3 regions of the Pseudoalteromonas sp. NZS37 genome follow, and region 1 is predicted to be linked to each of the others. Evidence: predicted binding sites of a transcription regulator. Region 1 holds the regulator's gene; each other region holds the start of a gene.
The links. The regulator sigma-54, encoded in region 1, starts transcription at its own class of promoters, with help from an activator protein. The targets are predictions, from matches to a motif close to GTTGGCACGNNNNTNGNNT.

Region 1 (7,655 bases):
AAGGATTTTTAAACCTTTTTAATACGTAAATTAAGTAAACCTTGCTCTTTATTATCTATATTATTGTAGGTGATAAAGAGCGAGCTTTTAGAAACCCCTCTTGAGATAGCACGTATTTAGTGTCTATATACTTGCAGTTAGTTTTTTCTTAAAACGTTGATGATAACCACAAACGTAATTTAAGTGACCATAACGGCTGAATGCCTGTTAGCCCTTGCGTCATTTTATTATCTTTTAAGATTATATAGGAAGGCGTGACTTGCCCTTGCCAATCGGCAAATATCTCACCGTGTTGATCGTTGACAGTGATAAAACTGTAGCCATGATCATTTAGATACTCATGTAGCTTTTGATCCGAACCTGATTTTACTGCGATGCTCACGATAGGGTAGTTATTCTCGTTTGCGAGTTCGTTTATGGCAGGGGAGGTAATACTACAAATAGGGCACCAAGTTCCCCAAAAATAGACGAGTGTTGGTTTATCTTGGCTCATTGCTGCTAAATCAATGTTTTGCCCTTTATAATCTATTAATTGTAATTGAGGATTTGCTGGCATAACAGGTTGTCGCCACCAATTGACAGCGTTATAAATTACGAAAAATATGAAACCATATATCAACACACTTTTTAATATTGATAGGCCTTTTTGTTTTGGCGTTTTTTTAGGTGTGTCTTTTTTATTTTTGGTATCCGTTGTCATAGTTGCAGCTTTACCCTAAGTGTTTTTTACTTTAGTTATTTGCAAAGGTTTCTAATTTAAACCAGCAACCAAGTAGCAGTACCTAAAAAGGCGAATATACCCACAATATCTGTCACCGTGGTTAGCACCACACTCCCTGCAAGTGCTGGGTCTATATTCATTCTTTTAAGAATAATAGGGATACTCGCACCAGCAACACCTGCCACCACTAAGTTCATAAACATAGCGAAGGCGAGTACGCCACCAAGCATAAAGTCCCACTGCCATAGGGCAATAACACCTGCTATTAACAACGACCACAAAACACCGTTTAACGCGCCAATAGCAAGCTCTTTCATCATCAAGAAACGTTGGTTTGTTTGATTTATATGACCTACCGCAATACCACGAATAACAAGCGTTAATGATTGGCTACCTGCAACACCGCCCATAGAAGGGACAATACCGTTTAGTACAGCTAAAATAGGGAGCACATCTAAAGTACCTTCAAAAAAGCTAGCTACAAAAGCAGCTGCAAGTGCAGTTAGTAAGTTGACACCTAACCAAACTGAGCGTTTTTTGGAGCTTTTTAGTACTGGCGCAAAGGTATCTTCTTCATCATCAAGACCGGCTAAGCCCAATAAACTATGCTCAGCATCTTCTCGGATTACGTCAACGATGTCATCGATAGTGACACGACCAAGGAGCTGATCGTTATCATCAACTACGGGGGCCGATATCCAATTATGACGTTCAAATAATTGCGCGACTTCACTTTCATCCATTGAGATTGGAATGGATTCACAATCTTCATCCATTAAATCGCGAACAATTTTTTCTGGCGGGTTAGTTAATAATGTACTCAGCGATAAAGCGCCTATAAAGCAGTTATGCTTATCAACAACGTACAAGTCATCTGTACCTTCTGGTAACTCGCCGCGTAGCCTAATATATCTAAGTACAACATCGAGCGTAACGTCAGGGCGAATGGTCACCGTATCGGTGTTCATTAGCGCGCCAGCAGAACGCTCTTGATACGAAAGTGCTTGTGTTGCACGTTCACGGTCTTGAATGTCCATCGCGCTAACAACGTCTTTATAAACGGTGTCTGGCAGACTACGTAATACTTCACCTAAGTCATCGTGGCCCATATCTTCGGTTGCGGCTGCAATGTGCTTAGGTTCCATTTGGGCAATAATGCCTAAACGAACATCTTCTGAGAGTTCTTCAAGAACATCGCCTTGCACATCAGGATCGACCAACTGCCAAAGGAGTCGGCGAATTTTATGCGGTGATGATTCTAGTAATAATGCGGTATCACAAGGAGCTGTTTTTGCGAGCATGCGCCTAACTTGAACAAATTGACCACTATTGAGTGACTTAGTCACCTGTTTTAGTTGCTGTAGTGGGTAATCTTGTTCAAAAGCTTCAGGCATTGGCGTCCTTTATAAATTTTTATATTACTTTATGGGGAGAGGTGAGTTAACTGGCGTCACTAACCGTATTTATTTTATATATCTGTTTTAGTTGGGGCATTAGTAATGCGAGCATTATTTTTATAACTGTTTATTCTTGTTCATTAAAACGTTGTGCTATTAATTCTCCAACAGCGTGTAAAGCTTGCTCAGAATCGGGGCCTTTACATACAACTTTTACTTCTTTGCCTTGGCTACTTTCAAGTAACATTAGTGCAAGTACGCTATCGCCTGCGGCTTCTTTGTCATCTTGAAATAATGTAATTGTCGCATCAAACTGCACTGCCAATTGGGCAAGCACGGTGGCTGCTCTGGCGTGCAATCCTAATTTGTTTTTTATTAAAAAAGTGTCTTCACAATGCATAACTTACTCTACTTAAGCTGAACAGGTGATTATTCAGCTATATTATTTTTCTTGTTCGCGATGGCGAATTTTCACATTGGGATGTGTCATTGCAAAACTTTCACCGATAGTTTGCGCTAAATATACAGAGCGATGTTGTCCGCCTGTACACCCAATGGCAATGGTTAAATAACTGCGGTTATTTCGCTCTAAGTGCGGTAACCACGTTTGTACAAATGTTTGAATTTGCCATGTGAATTTTTGCACTATGCTGTGATTGGCCAAATAATCTTTAACAGGTTGATCTAACCCATTTAAAGGTTTTAATTCAGGTTCCCAATGTGGATTTGGTAAAAAGCGTGCATCAAATACGTAATCTGCTTCTTTTGGTATACCGTATTTAAAACCAAACGATTCAAACGTGACAATCAGTTGCTTATCTTTTTTACCTAAAATCTTTTCACGAATAGATTCAGCGAGTTGATGAACACTCAAATCAGTCGTGTCTATCATAAAGTCGGCGCGGGTGATTAATACATCAAGTAATTCTTTTTCTTTTTTGATGGCTAAATCAAGAGGCAACGAGTCAATTGATAGTGGGTGTAATCTACGAGTTTCAGAAAAACGTTTGATCAATGTTTGATCGTCGCTATCTAAATAAAATAACGTAGGGTTTGCAAAACCTGGCAAGTATTCAAGAATATCGTTAAATTCATCTTGTTGTTTAGGGATGTTCCGCACATCAATGCTAACCGCAATTTTATCATAGCTATCAGACACACTGCGAACTAATGAAGGAAGCAAGTTAACTGGAATATTATCTACGCAATAATAACCTAAATCTTCTACAACGCGTAAAGCAACCGACTTTCCAGAACCAGAACGGCCGCTTATGATAATTAACTCCATTTAACACCCTTTATAAAACTATGATTGATTGACAATAACTTGGTAAAGCTCAGTATCTGATTTTGCACTGCGTAACTGTTTACAAAAATCTTTGTTGTTTAGTTTATCAGCAATGGTTGCTAGAGTCTTTAAGTGCTGCTGGTTATCGCCATCTGGTACGATGAGTGCGACGAAAATATCAACAGGGCGATTATCGATTGCATCAAAATTTATTGGAGTTTCGCTAACGAGTACTAAAGCCAAAGGCTCTTCTGCACCGCTCATTCTTCCATGAGGAATGGCAATGCCACGCCCTATACCTGTACTACCGAGTTTCTCTCTGCTCATTAAAGCATTAAGAATATCTTGTTGCGGTAAATACGGAAGTTTGTCGTGAGCAAGTTCGCTAATGAACTCTAAAATTCTTTTTTTGCTATTAAAAAGGACCGCAGCTTTGCTGCAGTCCTGGCATATAAGTGAGCTTAATTTCATCATATTAGTGTCGAGCAAGCTTCTCTTTGTGTTTAATTACTTGTCGATCGAGCTTGTCGATCAACGAGTCAATGGCGGCATACATATCTTGATGTTCTGTAGAGGCAAATAACTCAGCACCGCTTACGTGTATGGTGGCTTCTGCTTTTTGATTTAATTTTTCTACATCGAGAATGACATGAACATTATTAATATGATCAGAGTGTCTTTCTAGCTTCGCAAATTTGGTATTAATATAGTCTCTTAGTGAATCGGTTAATTCTACGTGACGACCAGTTAAGTTTAGTTGCATAAGCATTACCCTCTTTTTTTGCGTCTTAAATCAAACTTTTACGTTGATTTGACGGTGGAATAGCCAGAGATTCGCGGTATTTTGCGATTGTACGTCTCGCTACTTTAATTCCTTGCTCAGCCAATATATCCGCTATTTTGCTATCACTCAATGGTTTTGCTGAGTTTTCTGCTGCGATTAATTTTCGGATAAGCGCACGGATTGCTGTAGATGAACATTCACCACCGTTTTCGGTGCTTACATGGCTTGAGAAAAAATATTTAAGCTCAAATATACCACGGGGTGTGTGCATATACTTTTGGGTTGTTACGCGCGAAATTGTTGATTCGTGCATTTCTACCATTTCAGCAACATCATTTAAAACCATTGGTTTCATGGCTTCAGGACCGTGTTCAAAAAAGCCTTGTTGTTGCTTAACAATACAATTTGTTACTTTTAATAGCGTGTCGTTTCTACTTTCTAAGCTTTTAATAAACCATTTAGCTTCTTGTAAATGCGAGCGAATAAACTGGCTGTCACCACTGGATTTTACAGTGCGAGACATTGCCGCGTATTGGCTATTAACACGAATTTTAGGCATGCTATCTGGGTTTAACTCAACAACCCAGCGGCCTTTAATTTTTTTAACTGACACATCAGGAATAACATACTCAGATTCTTCTCTTACAATAGTATCTGCAGGTTTAGGGCTAAGAGTATGTATTAATGTCATTACTTCTTTAAGCTCTTCTTCTTTGAGCTTAGTTTTCTTCATTAATGTACGATAGTCACGAGCAGCTAATAAATCAATATGCTCGGTTAAAATCATTTTTGTTTCATTAATGTAAGGTGTTTCTTTATCAAACTGGTTAAGCTGAATACACAAACACTCTTGTAAACTACGTGCAGCAATACCAACAGGATCAAACAGTTGGATGCGTTTTAATACAGCTTCAATTTCATCAAGTTCGACTTCGTTATCATCTTCGTTTTCTTGATTAAAGCTTTCTAAAATCTCTTCGCAGCTTAGTGTTAAAATACCTGAATCATCGACGGCTTCTACAATAGCAATAGCAATAGCTTCGTCTGTAGGGCTAAATGGCGTTAGTTGTAACTGCCACATTAAATACTCATGGAGCGTTTCAGTAGAGGCACCTTGGTATATTGATTCGTCTTCAGGCATCGGACCCGATGATGCTGCTGGGGCGGCACTCATGTACTCATCCCAACTAACATCCATAGCCATGTCGTCACTTAGCGTGTCTTTTGCAAGTGCTTCACCACTATCTTGTTCGTATTCGCTTGGAGCATCATCGGCAGATGCGCTAACAGTTATGTCATCTGTATCTGCTTTTTGCTCGTTTTTACCTGCAGCGTCTTCTGAATAGTCTGCTTCTTCAACCTCTAATAGCGGGTTGCTGTCGAGAGCTTCTTGTATTTCTTGCTGGAGATCCAATGTACTGAGTTGCAACAAACGAATAGCTTGTTGCAGCTGTGGAGTCATTGTAAGTTGCTGGCCCATGCGCAGCTGTAGTGATTGCCTCATGTATCTCTAACAATCCTTTTATGTTGTTATAATTAATACTAGCAGATGCTTAAAGACATGGCGTAAATGTTACAGCCTAAATTGCTCGCCTAAGTAAACATCGCGTACTGTTTTATCATTTAATACGTGTTCTGGAGTACCTGATGCAATCAGCTCCCCATGAGAAACAATGTAGGCTTTTTCACAAACATCAAGGGTTTCTCTTACGTTATGATCGGTAATTAATACACCAATCCCACGATTTTTAAGATGTTCTATTATTTTCTTTATATCTAATACCGAAATAGGGTCAACACCTGCAAATGGTTCATCCAGTAATATAAATTTAGGATCTGCTGCCAGCGCACGTGCTATTTCAACACGACGACGTTCGCCTCCTGACAATGCCATACCTTGGCTATCACGAATGTGTTGTATGCTAAATTCATCTAATAATTTATCGAGAGTGTCTTCTCTAGCTTGTTTATTTAACTCTTTGCGCGTTTCTAAAATGGCCATTAAGTTTTGATAAACAGTCAGCTTTCTGAATATTGAAGACTCTTGCGGTAAGTAGCCAATGCCTAATCTAGCACGACTATGCATAGGTAAAAGAGTAATATCGTTATCGTCTATCGATATTTTACCTTTGTCGCTAGGTACAAGTCCTACTATCATATAAAACGTGGTGGTTTTACCTGCGCCGTTAGGGCCAAGTAAGCCAACAATACTGCCAGCTTTGACTTCAAGGCCGACGTTTTTTACAACTTCACGGCCTTTATAGCTCTTTGCTAATAGCTCTGCTTTTAATGTACTCATGGTTGACCTTTGTCGCTTTTTTTACTTTTTTTAGTCTCGATTGGCACTAAAATTGTGTGAACGCGGTCAGTTGAGTTTTCATCTTTTTCGGCACTGATTAGCTGCTGCTCTATATCGTAGGTAATGCTTTTAGCATTTATTTTTTGTCCCGCTTGCGATACTTGTGCATTACCAACAAGCGTTAAAAAACGCTTAGATACATCATAACGTACTTCGTCAGCACTGGCGCTCATAGTCGTGCCATCTGATTGCTTTTCTTCAAAGTGCGCAGGGCTACCTGTAGCAATTAATAATTGTTTATTATCGCCAAGTTCATCGCGTTTATGTACTTCTAAGCGGTCGGCTGTGATACGGCGATTACCGTGAATAATCTCAACGTTTTTCTCAAAAATCCCGACATTAGCTTTTAATTGACCTTCTTGCTTATCGGCGCTTATTGAAATTTGATTTGCAGTCGGTTGCGTGTTTTGTTCTGCAGCACTACTATTAAACGCTAGTATAAGTGTAGGAATAATAAGTGATTTTAATATTTTATTGGTCATAATATATGGTTCGCGTATGGTTAATTAGTTTTATCACTTCGGTTTTTAAGTCGGCTTCTAGGCCTTTACCAGTGATTTTTAAATTGGGTCCAGTGATGATAACGGGTTGCTCCGAACGCATTGTTAATAGCTTTATATCTACCTGAATATTATCAGCATTGATTTTGTCTATCATGGCGTTATCGGTTAAGTTTTTGGCAACCACATTGCCTTCTAAAATTAATTGTTTGTCTTCGTATAATGTTGCTTCGTCTGCATTTATTTGCCACGTTTGCTTTTCGTTATATAAAGTAAAAATAGGTTTTTCAAAAAACGTAAAACCTAATTGTTGATATAGCTCCATTTTAGCCGCAGTGACTTTGTGGCTAATTTTACCTTGTTCGTCATAGGCTGTTTGTTTGAGTTCTATGGCTATGTAATCAGGCTTGGCAATAACTTCAGGCTCAGTCTGAGGTACAATATTTGTTTGTGTAAAATAAGGGTACCAAAGCCAAACCATACAGCTAATGAATAAAACGCTTAATATTATGCGCGCTGCATTCATGAACTAGTGCCTTGTGTAGTCAATGCTTTACCATTTTCAAGCATAAGTAAGTCGGTGAGCTCTCTTACTGCACCAAAGCC
Region 2 (7,655 bases), on a different contig from region 1:
GGGCCGCAGGCAGTTATTACTTAGTCGTGGAGAAGGGCGTTTTAATGTAGCAAAAGATGCCACGCGTCCGTTTAGTGTTATGGCCGGCGACAAAAGCTTTACTGCACTCGGTACCGTGTTTAATGTACAGCGTAATACCTCATCAGATTTAGAGCTTGTTGTTACCGAAGGCAAAGTGATGATCACCGACCCTAGTGTAGCGGTTGACGCAAATGACTTTAAAGATTATCAGCTTGCAGATAACAGCACGCAAAAAATTCGTCAAATTAATGCCAATATTGTTACCTCAGGCGAAAAAGTAATTATAGAGCAGAGTGTTACAAAGCCAATTACCCAGCTTTCAATGAACGACGTACAACGCGATTTGGCATGGCAAAATGGCATGCTTATTTTTAATGGAGAAGAGCTAAGCGATGCTTTAAATGAAGTAAGTCGCTATACCGCAACACGTTTTGAGCTTTCATCAGCCGAGCTTGCCAGCATTAAAGTAGCTGGGGTATTCAAAGCGGGTGACGTTGAAGGTTTACTAGAAAGTTTACAAACTAATTTTTCGATTGATCATGAGCGTTTAGGTGAGCATGTAGTAACGCTAAAACACCATACAGAATCATAAGTAGACGTTATGCAAATCAAACTAATGTTAGATAAAGTTGCATCAATAAAGATTGAACGTAAAAAAAATATTAAAAAAAAGAAACAAAACCATAGAGGATTTTTGTTTGTCAGCTGTTTATATAAGTTGCGCAGTAACCAAACGCATTTATTGAGTGGATTTAGTGTGCTTGTACCGGCTATTTTTAGCTTGAGTGTACAAGCAGCAACTCAAACCACTGGGCAAATGGTGCAATTTGATATAAAAGCGCAGCGAGCAGACAAAGCCTTAATTGAATATGCTAAACAAACAGAGCAAACCGTGGTGTTTTCTTATGAGTTGGCAAAGCAGTATGACGCAAATTCAGTTTATGGATTTTACACTCAGCTAGATGCTCTAGAGGCATTATTAGGTGGGACTGAACTCGATGCGGTTGTTGATCAAAATGGTTTACTGAGTATAAAACTCAAACAAATCAACAGGAATGATAACAACATGATGAAGCTTTCAGCGGTCAGTGCAGCAGTATTACCAGCTTTACTTGCAGTAAATTCGCAAGGTGTAAACGCAGCAGAAGAAGTCGCTCAAGAAAAAATTGAAAAAATTGCTATAGTCGGTAGCCGTGTAGCAGGACGTTCAGTTGAAGATTTACCCGTTCCAGTAGATATCTTAAGTGCAGAAGCGCTTGAAAATACGGGCCAAACAGAAGTTGGTCGTATGCTACAGTCTATCGCCCCTTCATTTAACTTTTCAAGCTCTGCAATTAGTGACGGTACTGATGCTTTAAGACCTGCGACACTTCGCGGTTTGGGCCCCGATCAAACATTGGTGTTAATTAACGGCAAACGTCGTCACCAAGCAAGTATTATTCATATTAATGGCTCTGTTGGGCGTGGTACCGCAGGTACTGACATGAATGCAATTCCAGCCTCTGCAATTAAACGCATTGAAGTGTTACGTGATGGCGCTGCTGCTCAGTATGGTTCTGATGCAATTGCAGGTGTTATTAATATTGTGCTTAAAGATGGTAGCGAAGGTGGCAAAGCGGCTATTAACTACGGTCAATATTCTGAAGGCGATGGCGAAACCATTAACCTTGATTTTAATAAAGGCTTTGCGCTAGGTGATGACGGTTATTTAAATACAACTATCAATTACCGTGACCGTGCACCTACTAATCGTGCAGGTTTACATGGCTCTTGTCAGTTTTATGGTTGTACAGAACTAAGTGACGGCACTTTACTTGCTGGCGATCCGCGTGAGCTGACAGCCGATCGTGATACATTCAGAATTGGTGATGCTGATTCTCAGCAGTTTGGTTTAACAATTAATACCGGTTACGAGTTAGGTGATGGCGAGCTTTACGGCTTTATTACTTACTCAACACGTGAAAATGAGTCGGCTGCATTTTTCCGTCATAATGCAAATGCAGGTGGCAACCCAGTACTACAAGATAACGATGCAACGATTCCATTAGGTTTCTTACCAAAAATTAATACAACTATCGACGATATCTCGTACAACTTTGGTTATAAAACTGAGTTTGATAACGATGCAAGCCTTGATTTATCTTACACCTATGGTGAAAACAGCATTGATTACACGACAAGTGACACTATCAATGCCTCATACGCTAACTTTTTACGTTATGATCAAGGTCTAAGTGCTGCTGATATTCGTACAACCATCCCACGTGAAGCATACGCTTACGGCATGGAATTATCACTACAAACAATCAATATTGATTTTACGCAAAACTTTGATGATTATTCTTTAGCAATGGGTGCAGAAATCCGTACTGACGAATATCGCATTTTAGAAGGTAATGAGTACGCATACCGCGATTACGATACAACCAACGGTGTAAGTATTTACAACGGCTTAAGTGGTGGTGTTGGTTCTGAAGATGCATCAGGTGGTTCACAAGGTTTTGGTGGTTCAGCTCCTGCGTCATCAGTTGATGAATCGCGTGATGTAATTTCATTTTACATAGATGCAGAAGCTTATGTGATTGAAGATGTAATTTTATCGGGTGCACTTCGCTACGATAACTACAAAGGCTTTGGTGATACAGTAAACTTTAAGCTTGCTGGTAACTGGTCTGTAACCGACGATATTTCACTACGTGGTGCATTAAGCTCAGGTTTTAGAGCGCCTTCAATGCAGCAGCTTTACTTTAATAACGTAAGTACGCAATTTGTTGTTGGTACTAATGGTAATTTAGTTGCAGAAGAGGTTGGTACATTTAGAAATGATTCAACACTTGCGCAAAGCTTAGGTATTCCAAAGCTTAAAGAAGAAAAATCACAAAACCGTAGTTTAGGTATTGTATATAACGTTACAGATAATATTAATGTAACCGTTGATTACTACTCAATTGATATTGACGACCGTATTGTAATTAGTGACCGCTTAGGTAAAGGTTTATCTACAAGCCTTGATGCTGCACTAAATAGTGCGGGTGCTGGCGTAGGTCAGTTTTTCTTAAATGGTGCTGATACAGAAACCCGTGGTGTTGATTTTGTAGCAACGTGGAACACTGAAGGTTTAGGCGGCACGCTTGATTTTACACTTGCAGCTAACTTTACCAAAACAGATGTTGTATCGTTATTTTCGCCTGCTGGCTCAAGCCTTGAGACAGTAAACGTAGAAGATATATTTTCAGCTGAAGACATCTCTATTATTGAAGAGTGGCAACCAGAGGATCGTATTAACTTAAGTGCACTTTATCAACGTGATGATTGGACAGTTAACCTGTCACTTAATCGCTTTGGTGAGTACACAGTAGAAGATGGTGGTCGTCAAACGTATGGCGCAGAAATTTTAACTGACGTTAAAGTTAACTACTTCGTTACTGAAGATTTATCGGTAAATATTGGTGCAAATAACTTGTTTGATGTTTACCCAGATAAAAACGAAATAGGTAACTCTCGCTCAGGTACTATTGTGGATGCTAGTGGCAACACAGTAATAAGTAGCTCAGGTGTGTTTGACTACTCACGTCGTTCTGCTCCATTTGGATTTAACGGTGCTTACTACTACATAGGCGCAGAATACCGTTTTTAATTAATAACCTCCCTTTCGTTATTTAACTCAAAGGGCCGTAAGGCCCTTTTTTTGGTTTTATATTGGGCTGTTTTATTTAGAAATCAAACTTATTGAATAATCATCGTATTGCTTAATATTATTCATTACACTCATTAAAGTATTATGTGTACTGTTTTCGTCTGCGGTTATAAGTACCGAACTTATTTCATATTTAGCCGCGAACATCGCTAAATTAGTCGCAACTTGCTCTAAATCAATTAACCTCCCTGAAAAATATACTGCGTTACTTTCATCAATTCTAAATAAAGCATTTTTAACAGGCTTATCTATTTGAGGGCTGTCGAGTGGTCGGTTTAATTCAATAGCCACAGGTTTTACAAAAGATGTAGTTACAATAAAGAAAATTAGTAATATGAACACTATGTCTAACATCGGGGTCATATCTACATCAGCATTATTTTGCAGTTTAGTTAGGGCGTGTGAATCTTTGTGGATTGAAATTTGTTCAATCTAGGGGCGATTAAATCGCGGCGCGAGGTTTGTAACCTAGTGGGCTAAGTAAAAACCGAGCAACAAAGAGTTAATCGTCCCTAGAAAGAGCCCAAAGGGCAGCGCATGTTTGGCCTTTATGCTGCGTTATCGCCTATTTATGGGGAATAACCACACTACATAGACTCTGCCTTGCATAAAAACCAAACATACTGCTGTAAATTCAACCACCAGAGATCAACACGCCCTAGCTTACTTTTCATATTGGACCTTATTTTTAATTAAATGCTGCGGCGCCACAGCAAGGTTTTAGGTACCTACTAACAAAATTAGCACAGCAAAAATAAAGCGTGGTTAAATAAATATTCTAATAACATTAAATATTTGTATTCATTGTGTATTTAAAATGTGGCGAAATAAGGTGGTGTTTATACTAATTTGCTTATATATGGGGTCTATATGGCATCGTTATAGTGTGATTTAATTCGTTAAATTGCTTAAAGATTTATACAGATTGGTATTAGAGGCAATAAAAAACCCAGCGCTAGGCTGGGTTGTATTTATGCGTTATGTAAGCTTACTGCTTTTGCATACGGCTCATTTCTGCATGGCAGCTTTGCATTGTTAATAATGTTTTAGCCAGTGCAGCTTCGCAATCAGCCGGTTGTGGTTTATCCATAGCGGCTTTAATTTCTACAAGCGTTTTATCTTCTACTTCTTCAAGCTCTTTTACATACGTGCTGTCGTTATGTGAGGTGAATGTAGTAAGTAAGGCTGTGTATGCACGTCGTGCTTCAACTGCGAAAGATGAACCATCTTCGCGTTCGCCTTTTTCATTAATTGCATATGGCTGCAAGCGCTCAACACTCACTTTTCGGGCATCTATCATACGCTGAAAAAGTGCGCCAATAGCAGGGTCTTCAACTTTTTCCTGTGCTTTTTGATAAAAATCGATGCCGCTGTTCATAACTTGAATGATGTCAGTAATATGATTTACTTCTGATCCTTGATGGGTGTTCATAATGACCTCTTTTATTAAATGAATGTATAGTTCAACTTAATAAAAGCAATGTATGTTCCACGTTTTTATTTTCATGTAGTTGTTTGATTTTATTAGTTTAATTTTATTTCAGAAAGGGGCTAAGTTAATGAGGAAAGTATTAACTTAGCAATTTTTACATTATATTGTGTAATAAAGTTATTTTAGCTCTTCAGCTACTTCAGCTACTTTTTGGCGTAACCAGATATGGCTCGCATCGCGATGTAACAGTGGGCTCCAAATCATATCAAGCTCAAAAGGAGGAATTGGAAATGGTGGCTCTAAAATTTTAAGCCCCGGATCATCTAAGTATATATTTGCGGCTTTTGAAGGAAGGGTCGCAATCAAATTTTTCTCTTTAGCTAAATGAATCGCTACATGGTAGTTACGCGTAAAAGTGGCAATGTTACGATGTTTACCAAAGTGGGCAAGTGCTTCGTCAACCCAACCAAGTTTTTGCACATCTTTAGGGTCCATGCCCACGCCTACACCAAAACCTGTTTTACTCACCCATATATGGCGCGCTTTTAAGTAGCTGTCGAGGCTAAAGTTTTCAATAATAGGGTTGTCGGCCTTAACTAAGCAGCAAAAACTGTCTTTCCAAATACGTTTATGATGAAAAGACTGAGGTAAGTTTTCAAAACGGTTGATTGCCATATCTACTTTACCGTTTTCTACGTCATGAAAGGTTACATCACTTGGTGTGAGTATATCTAAAGTAGTATCGGGGGCTTCTTCGTGTAGTTTACTTAAGAGCTTTGGCGCTAACGTACTTGCAGCGTAATCACTGGCCATTATTCTAAATACACGTTTACTCTGGCTTGCCTCAAATTCTCTATTAGGTGCTAGGGTTTCTTCAAGCGTCATTAATATGCCACGAATAACGGGTTGTAACTCTAAAGCGCGCTCTGTCGGGACCATACCATCGCTGGTACGAACTAAAATAGGGTCGTTAAATAAGTTACGAAGACGTTTAAGGCCATTACTCATTGCGGGCTGCGTAATACTCAATTGATTAGCAGCGCGTGTTACATTGCATTCTCGAAGCAATGTATCGAGATAAACGAGTAAATTTAAATCTATTTTACTTATATTCATTGTGTGTCCTTTGCGTCTACCAGTGATGGATAAATCGCTGTGCTGTCGGGTAAGGGTAAATATGACTTACCTGCCCATTTTTTATATTTTGTTGAGCCTGCTTCCAAAAGCTAACATCTATAAGCTCTGGATGAGTGCTGAGGAAAAATTTTTTATACATAGGATTAGGCATTACAAATGTACATAACTGCTCTGGGAATACGTCTTGTGGTGCAACAGAGTAGCTTTGTTCATCCATCAAATAGTCGTCGTAGCTCTTTGCTTTTGGTAATGCTCTAAAGTTCATATCTGTTAGGTATTGAACTTCATCGTAATCGTAAAAAATAATACGTTTGTGCTTACTTACACCAAAGTTTTTTAAGAGCATATCGCCAGGAAATATATTAACGGCAATCATTTCTTTTAGAGCTTGCCCGTATTCTTCAATCGCGTCTGCGGCACTTTCTTCATCAGCATTTTCTAAAAATAAATTGAGTGGTGTCATGCGCCGTTCAATATATAAATGCTTGATGATCAACCATTCGCCTTCAATTACCATTGATGAGCCAATTGTTTTATGTAATTGCGCAAGTAAATTACTATCAAAACGCGCCAAAGGAAATACGACGTTAGAATACTCTATGGTATCGGCCATTCTGCCAACGCGATCATGGTTTTTTACTAGTTGATAACGCTTTAATACGGTATCACGGCCGAAGGGCTTACTTTCACCAAATTTGTCTTTTATTACTTTAAAAACATAACCAAATGAGGGAAGGGTAAATACCATCATCACCATACCGGGAGTACCCGGTGCAATTGTAAACTCATCACTAGAGTGAGATAAGTGATTTAAAAACTCTCGATAAAACTCAGTTTTACCCTGCTTATGAAAACCCACTGCGTTATAGAGCTCAGCAAGTGTTTTGTTTGGCATAAGCTGATTCAAAAACCGGACAAGTGCTGAAGGTGCATGAGTCTCTACCATAAAGTAGGCACGGGCAAAGCCAAAAATGACACGCATTTGAGATGATTTAGTTAAAAGTGCATCTAAATATAATCCGTTATCTTCATCGTGTAACACGGCGATTATAAAAGGCTGAACCCCACTTTTTGAAACAACACGACCAACAATATAAGCTGCTTTATTACGATAAAAAGGTGTGTGTAAAATATCAAAGCGCATTTGCCAAGGTTGGTGATGTGTATCGGGTGCTTGTTTATAAAATGCTTTAACAAGAAGGCGAATATCACGCTCTAAATTTACAAATGGTGCTTTAAAATCAAAATGATTAATAATGCGCTTTATTGTTGGCTTTAGGCCATCAACTACTGGAAAGTATGTCCTATATTCGGCCTCAACAGGTACTGAAGGAGCATCTTTCAAAGTTGCTTCTACAAATATAAAGT
Region 3 (7,655 bases), on a different contig from region 1:
TGCTATAAATAGTTACCTTTAATAGACTACAAGCGTAATCAAAAGGGGTAACTATGAAAAATGGAATTTTAATGTGTGTGCTGGCATTACCATTAGCTGCGTGCCAACAACCTACCGTGTATGTATTTAGTGAAAACTTGCAAGATGAACAGAGCAATCAGCTCGATGCTGCGCTAAAAGCACAATCGCTCCCTTATGAATATGTAGAGCTGGCAATTCCACCTGATTTTGGTGAGGCTACATTACTCTTATCAAGTGACAAAATTTACCCAAAAGAGACTGAGCAGTTAGCTACTATTATGCAGGGGCTAGGTTACGAGCCACAAGTTAACTATACAACGCGTTCAAATCATTTTTATGGTGATGGCAATATAGGCTTTTATCTAAAAAATGCAGTGGCGGGTACAACCTTTGTTATGCCTAAAAAGTTACGAACAACTCAATGCAGCGAAGACAAGTACAATGATTTACTCGTCACATTTACAGATAAATATGCTGACTTTACCTTACCCAGTGGCGCTGTTGTAAGGTTAGGTTGGGAGTTTTTATACGGTTACGTTGTCATTTATTACAAAAATTATTCGCAAACATACAGTTACTCACAACCACTTATAAATACGCCCTTTGGCGCCAAACCATCCGATACTTACAGGTTTACAGCTCACGTTAATAACCCCAGCTGGCTTGATTGCTCACTACAAATTATTTATATGGACTGAACTAACCGTGAGTTTCTATATGCTCGCTTAGTTTGGCAATGCGCAGACTCATACCTTCTATAATTCGGTCTTTAATTTTTTCGCGGATAACATTAGGTAAACGAGTGAGTGCTTCAGGGGTAATAGCGAGGACTATACTGTCGGTTTTAGCGCGAGCACTGGTACTACGCTCTCGGTTATTTATAAAGGCACCTTCACCTATAAATTCACCGGGCTCAATAGTACCTAGCTCTAGCAAATGATTATGTTTAAATACTAATAACGCGCCGCTAAGTACAATGTACAAACGTTTGTCGTTATCGTATTGCTTAAATAAAAATTGATGCTGGCTTACTAAATATAACAGGCCGAACGACTCTAATAAGACTTGGCGCTCGCTGAGCGTAAATTCTTTAAAAAAGTGCAGCCTGTTTATAATTTCCATTTGTTTGAATAATGGAATATGTTCGATTAGCTTCATCAATAACCAAATGTGTTAAAAGCGTTTAATCAGCTAATATTGCGCTCTTTTAATTTTCGGGTCAACGTGTTGCGTCCCCAACCAATTTTTATAGCAGCATCTTGCTTATGACCAGAACAATTAGCCAGTGCGGTTTTAATTAAGCGAGTTTCTAGCTGGGCTTGAATGTCAGGCCAAATATTTTCTTTGCCTTGTTTAAGTTCTTGATTAAGCCATTGCTGAAACGCATCTAGCCAATCACCTTCTTCCTGGGTTGGCGAAGCATCCAGAATTTCCGGCGGTAAGTCTTGCTCGCTTACAAGCTCACCCGGTGCCATTACAGTAAGCCAGCGACAGGTGTTTTCTAATTGGCGTACATTGCCTGGCCAATTAAATAAGCGTAATTGCTCAGTTGCCTTAGGGCTCAGCACTTTGCTTTCTACTTGTAGCTCTTTAGCGCTTTTATGTAAAAAGTGTTGCGATAAGCTTTCTATATCTTCAGTGCGCTCTCGAAGAGCAGGTAAACGTAGGCGCACAACATTAAGACGATGGAATAAATCATCCCTAAACTTGCCCTGTTTAACTAAATCTTCAAGGTTTTGGTGCGTAGCCGCAATAATACGCACATCTACTTTTATACTTTGATGGCCACCAACGCGATAAAACTCACCATCGGCAAGAACGCGTAATAAACGTGTTTGTACATCAAGTGGCATATCACCAATTTCATCTAAAAATAGTGTGCCGCCATTGGCTTGCTCAAAACGGCCTTTACGCACGCTGTCGGCGCCCGTAAATGCGCCTTTTTCGTGGCCAAATAACTCTGACTCAACAAGCTCTTTTGGAATGGCTGCCATGTTAAGTGCAATAAATTGGTTTTCTTTACGTGGGCTATGATTGTGCAAAGCACTGGCGACAAGTTCTTTACCTGTTCCAGATTCGCCATTTATTAATACGCTCATGCTAGAAGCCGATAGTTTACCTATCGCTCTAAACACTTCTTGCATTGCGGGCGCTTCACCAATTATGTGGGCACTTTTTGGTGGAGCTTGCTTGCGTTTAGTTTTTTTAGTGGAGTTTGCTCTGCATGCGCTTTCGACCAGCGCCACTGCTTCGTTTAAATCAAACGGCTTAGCTAGGTATTCAAAAGCACCTTTTTGGAATGCATTTACAGCTGAGTCTAAATCTGAGTGCGCAGTCATTATAATAACCGGCAGCCCAGGGTTTTGCTCTGCAATAAGTTCAAGCAACGCCATACCATCCATACCAGGCATTCGTACGTCAGAAACTAAAACAGTAGGTTGGCTAAACTTTAGGGCGCTTAGTACATCTTGCGCATTAGCAAAGCTCTCTGTGTTAAACCCTGCACGGGTTAGTGCTTTTTCAAGTACAAATCGAATAGAAGCATCATCATCTACAAGCCAAACTGTTTTCATGCAAACTCCAAACATTAATCTGCAAAGGGCAGATAGATATTAAATTCAGTATGTCCAGGCCAGCTATCACATTCTATATAGCCATCATGTTGATCTATCAGTGTTTGCGCTATTGAGAGTCCTAACCCAGAGCCACCTTCTTTATTGGTGATCATAGGGTAGAACAGTGTTTCGCGTACACTGGGATCAATACCTGGTCCGTTATCAGATATTTGGATCAACAAGGCTTTTTTAGGTGCTTTACCTGGGCGACGATGCTGATGATTAATGCGGGTTTTTATTGTTATTTCACCGCCATCTACAAGCGCCTGTTGGGCATTTCGAACAATGTTTAATACCACTTGCTGAATTTTGCCTTGATCAATGTATACATCAGGAATACTTGGGTCGTAATCTTTAACTAAGCTAATGTTAGAACAATTATCTAACGTACTTAGCCTTGCAACTGATTCAAGTGATTGATGTATATTGCCATACGATTTTTGCGGAAGTTGATTGGGTCCCAAAAGCCTATCTACTAGTTCGCGTAATCGGTCGGCTTGCTCAATGATGAGCTCAGCACATTGATCTCTTTCTTGTTGATCAACCTCATACTGCAATAACTGCGCCGCTCCGCGAATTCCACCTAAAGGATTTTTAATTTCGTGAGCTAAGCCTCTAATTAGGTTTCGGGCAGCTTGATATTGATGCATTTGATTAGACGCTTGGTCGTGCTTAATTTCGTCATCGGTTTGGCGCCACTCAAATAAAATATAAAGCGAGCCATTAAACTTAATTTGTCGTGTACTTACGGCTACTTTTGCATGGCGAGAATCGCTAAAAACCACGTCAGCTCTATGCTGCTGGCAATCTACGCCTTCAACTAATGAGTATTGTTCTATACGCTGTAAATCGATTGAATGGTAGTTAAAAAGGCTATCAAACGGTTGTTCTAACAAGCGCTTATTACCAAGGCCAAGCAGCTCGCTGGTACTGGTGTTGGCATATACAACGGTGAAGTTTTTATCAAGTAGCATGATAGCGGTTGTTTGATTTTGCCAAATGGCATCGAGTAGCTCAGGGCTAAAGTTTTTATTATTAATCATAGCTGCACCATTTTAGTGCGTGGATGTTTGCAAGCAAGTTATATGGTTAAATACACTGCTGCACGTTTAGTAATGCCCCAATTTAGTTACCTAGGTTTAGCCCTTTTCGGTGCATAAAAAATATGCAGGGTTCGCTTGTAGCAATAACTTGGTTTTTACTATTAAAAAGCTTTAATTGTAGTGTGTGCTGACCACGTTCTACATCTCTAATTGCAAAGGTTGAGCTGTCACTGGCTGGGCCGTGTGCTTTACCATCAATAAAAAGTTGTATAGTAAAACCCGTTTCAAAGCGTGGTTTTATTCGGCTAGTTACATAAACAGTGCCGGTATTTTCACGAATAGTCTGGTTATGATCAGGTGAGGAAATAGCAATACTAAAGGCCGCTTGTTGAGGCTGAGGTTGCTCGTCAAAAATGTCAGTATTTGTTGCAGGCATATTAAGATCTTGGCTGGTGAGCTTTACCTCTTGGGCCCCTTTATGAGGGGTGTCTGAGAACACTAATACGCCATTTTTATCTTTCCAAGCGTATATTTTTGTTTCACCGGCATAACCATAATTACTTAATCCTAAAGTAATTAATAGTAATAAAATCTTGTTATTCACTCTGCAGCCCTGCATTTTTATCGGTAACTTAACTTTAGTGGAGATTGACTAATTTTACCATTAAAAAAGCCCGCAAAGCGGGCTTGAGAACACACATATTTTTTACAGCTTAATTAACAGCTGTAGTACATTTCAAACTCAACTGGGTGAGTTGTCATGTTAAGCTTTTTAACTTCTTGAGACTTAAGTGAGATGTAAGCATCGATTAAGTCATCAGTGAATACGCCACCTTGAGTTAAGAATTCACGGTCTGCGCTAAGTGCAGATAGTGCTTCGTCAAGTGATGCTGCAACAGTTGGAATTTCTGCTGCTTCTTCAGCTGGTAAGTCGTATAAATCTTTATCCATAGCATCGCCAGGATGGATCTTGTTTTTGATACCATCAAGGCCAGCCATAAGCATTGCAGAGAAAGCAAGGTATGGGTTAGCAGTTGGATCCGGGAAGCGTACTTCAATACGACGACCTTTTTCAGATGGAACCACTGGGATACGGATTGATGCAGAACGGTTACGTGCAGAGTATGCAAGCATAACAGGTGCTTCAAAACCTGGTACTAAACGTTTGTACGAGTTAGTAGACGCATTTGCAAAAGCGTTAATTGCTTTAGCATGCTTGATGATGCCGCCAATGTAGTAAAGTGCATCTTCAGAAAGACCGCCGTACTTATCACCAGCAAAAAGGTTTACACCATCTTTAGCAAGTGACTGGTGACAATGCATACCAGAACCGTTATCACCAACAACTGGCTTAGGCATAAACGTTGCTGTTTTACCGTATAAGTGAGCCATGTTATGGATAACATATTTCATTTCTTGAATTTCATCCGCTTTTAATACCATTGTATTAAAGCGAGTAGCGATTTCGTTTTGACCTGCTGTTGCTACTTCGTGGTGATGTGCTTCTACTACTTGGCCCATTTCTTCTAGAACTAGACACGTAGCTGAACGCCAATCTTGGAAGTCATCAACTGGAGCAACTGGGAAGTAACCGCCTTTAACACCTGGACGGTGACCAGTGTTGCCATCTGCATATTCTTTATCTGAGTTCCAAGCAGCTTGCTTAGAATCAATTTTGTACATAGAACCAGACATATCTGATTTGTATTTAACATCGTCAAATACGAAAAATTCTGGCTCAGGGCCAAATAAAACAGTGTCTGCAATGCCTGTAGAACGCATGTAATCTTCAGCACGCTTAGCAACAGAACGCGGGTCGCGCTCATAGCCTTGTAGTGTAGAAGGCTCTACTACGTCACAACGTAAAATTAATGTCGCTTCTTCAGTGAAAGGGTCTAGTTTGATTGACTCAGGAACTGGCATTAATACCATGTCTGATTCGTTTATGCCTTTCCAGCCTGCAATTGAAGAACCGTCGAACATTTTACCGTCTTCGAAAAAATCTTCATCAACTTGGTGATGAGGAATCGATACATGTTGCTCTTTACCCTTAGTGTCAGTAAAGCGTAAATCAATGAACTTGACGTCATTTTCTTTAATAAAATCTAAAACCGATTGTGACATGTGTCCTCCAACTATTGGGTTTTGTTATTGCTGCATAATTGCTTTGGTATTTACTAAGCTGATTTTGTGCCATTATTGTAACTGGCTGTTTATAAATTAAAAAAATATCATTGCATCAAAATGAAATATACAAACGCACCATGTTGGTGCGTAAATATTCCATTTTAGTGCAAAATTTACAGAGCGTAATTTGTTGTTAATTTAATCAGCTGAAATTAGCATAACCTAAATGCAAAAGAGTAACAAAAAGATCGGAAAAATAGCCAAAAAGACTGTTTTTCAAAAAAATATTGAAATTTAATTCATATAATTGTCATATATAAAACAGATACTTAGTAAAAGTATTGAGAAAGTTTTAAAATATGTATTGGATAAACTTTCATCCATGTCATTAATGAGGGATAATATGCGCCCTTTTAAATCCTATGCTGGGACATCTCGCGAAAGCGTGGATGAGTGCGTAGATCTTGCAGGATCATTGAGAATTTAATTTCTCTGAGTAAATATATGAGCATCGAAAAGTTAAGAAATATAGCGATTATCGCGCACGTTGACCACGGTAAAACAACTCTGGTTGACAAACTACTTGAGCAATCAGGTACATTAGAAACACGCGGCGGTAACGAAGAGCGCGTGATGGACTCAAACGACATTGAGAAAGAACGTGGTATTACCATTTTGGCTAAAAACACAGCCATCTCTTGGAACGACTACCATATCAATATCGTAGATACTCCGGGACACGCCGATTTCGGTGGTGAAGTTGAACGCGTACTTTCGATGGCTGACTCAGTATTATTACTTGTTGATGCTCAAGAAGGTCCAATGCCACAAACGCGTTTCGTTACGCAAAAGGCATTCGCGCAAGGCTTAAAGCCAATCGTAGTTATCAATAAAATTGATAAGCCAGGTTCACGTCCTGATTGGGTTATGGATCAAATCTTTGATTTATTCGACAACCTTGGCGCAACTGACGAACAGTTAGATTTTAAAGTAATCTACGCTTCAGCTATCAACGGCTGGGCAACACTAGATTTAGACGAGCCATCAGACAACATGGAACCTATGTTCAAGATGATCGTTGACGAAGTATCACCACCGGATGCAGATCCTGAAGGTGACTTCCAAATGCAAATTTCTCAACTAGATTACAACTCTTATGTTGGTGTAGTTGGTATTGGTCGTATTAAACGTGGTTCTGTTGCTCCTAACCAACAAGTTACTATTATCAGTGCTGATGGCACTACACGTAATGGTAAAATTGGCGCAGTACAAAGCTACTTAGGTCTTGAACGTATCGAAACTGATAGAGCTTACGCTGGTAACATCGTAACTGTAACAGGTATTGGTGAGCTTAAGATTTCTGATACAGTTTGTTTCCCAGGAAACGTTGAAGCATTACCACCACTAAGTGTTGATGAGCCAACTGTAACAATGACATTCTCTGTAAATAACTCACCTTTCTGTGGTAAAGAAGGTAAGTTTGTAACGTCACGTAATATCCGTGAACGTTTAGACAAAGAATTAGTACACAACGTAGCGCTTCGCGTTGAAGATACTGGTAGCCCAGATAGCTTCCGTGTTTCTGGTCGTGGTGAATTACACCTAGGTATCCTAATCGAGAACATGCGTCGTGAAGGTTACGAGCTTTCAGTTTCTCGTCCAGAAGTTATCTTACGTACTGTAGATGGCGTTCTAGAAGAACCGTTTGAAACAGTTACTATTGACTGTCAAGACGAGCATCAGGGTTCTGTTATGGAACAAGTTGGCCTACGTAAAGGTGAACTTACTAACATGACTCCAGATGGCAAAGGCCGTATGCGTTTAGATTTCATGATCCCTAGCCGTGGTT

Region 2: the regulator sigma-54 is predicted to act here: its motif matches at 5,194-5,212, upstream of I6F47_RS11240 (ferritin-like domain-containing protein).
Region 3: the regulator sigma-54 is predicted to act here: its motif matches at 5,859-5,877, upstream of glnA (glutamate--ammonia ligase).

Annotation. Positions count from the first base shown of each region.
Region 1 covers NZ_JADYXL010000001.1:490,498-498,152, reverse strand. Annotated here, with positions in the region: gene I6F47_RS02265 (protein disulfide oxidoreductase) at 149-700, opposite strand; gene mgtE (magnesium transporter) at 757-2,115, opposite strand; gene I6F47_RS02255 (HPr family phosphocarrier protein) at 2,246-2,518, opposite strand; gene rapZ (RNase adapter RapZ) at 2,561-3,406, opposite strand; gene ptsN (PTS IIA-like nitrogen regulatory protein PtsN) at 3,425-3,877, opposite strand; gene hpf (ribosome hibernation promoting factor) at 3,882-4,169, opposite strand; gene I6F47_RS02235 (RNA polymerase factor sigma-54) at 4,195-5,694, opposite strand; gene lptB (LPS export ABC transporter ATP-binding protein) at 5,764-6,489, opposite strand; gene lptA (lipopolysaccharide transport periplasmic protein LptA) at 6,486-7,031, opposite strand; gene lptC (LPS export ABC transporter periplasmic protein LptC) at 7,021-7,575, opposite strand; gene kdsC (3-deoxy-manno-octulosonate-8-phosphatase KdsC) at 7,572-7,655, opposite strand, start outside.
Region 2 covers NZ_JADYXL010000005.1:148,487-156,141, forward strand. Annotated here, with positions in the region: gene I6F47_RS11225 (FecR family protein) at 1-613, shown strand, start outside; gene I6F47_RS11230 (TonB-dependent receptor plug domain-containing protein) at 623-3,658, shown strand; gene I6F47_RS11235 (ExbD/TolR family protein) at 3,731-4,081, opposite strand; gene I6F47_RS11240 (ferritin-like domain-containing protein) at 4,707-5,150, opposite strand; gene I6F47_RS11245 (LysR family transcriptional regulator) at 5,328-6,266, opposite strand; gene aceK (bifunctional isocitrate dehydrogenase kinase/phosphatase) at 6,283-7,655, opposite strand, start outside.
Region 3 covers NZ_JADYXL010000008.1:117,702-125,356, reverse strand. Annotated here, with positions in the region: gene I6F47_RS15550 (hypothetical protein) at 54-719, shown strand; gene I6F47_RS15545 (cyclic nucleotide-binding domain-containing protein) at 721-1,179, opposite strand; gene ntrC (nitrogen regulation protein NR(I)) at 1,209-2,594, opposite strand; gene glnL (nitrogen regulation protein NR(II)) at 2,609-3,679, opposite strand; gene I6F47_RS15530 (DUF4124 domain-containing protein) at 3,762-4,283, opposite strand; gene glnA (glutamate--ammonia ligase) at 4,397-5,803, opposite strand; gene typA (translational GTPase TypA) at 6,311-7,655, shown strand, end outside.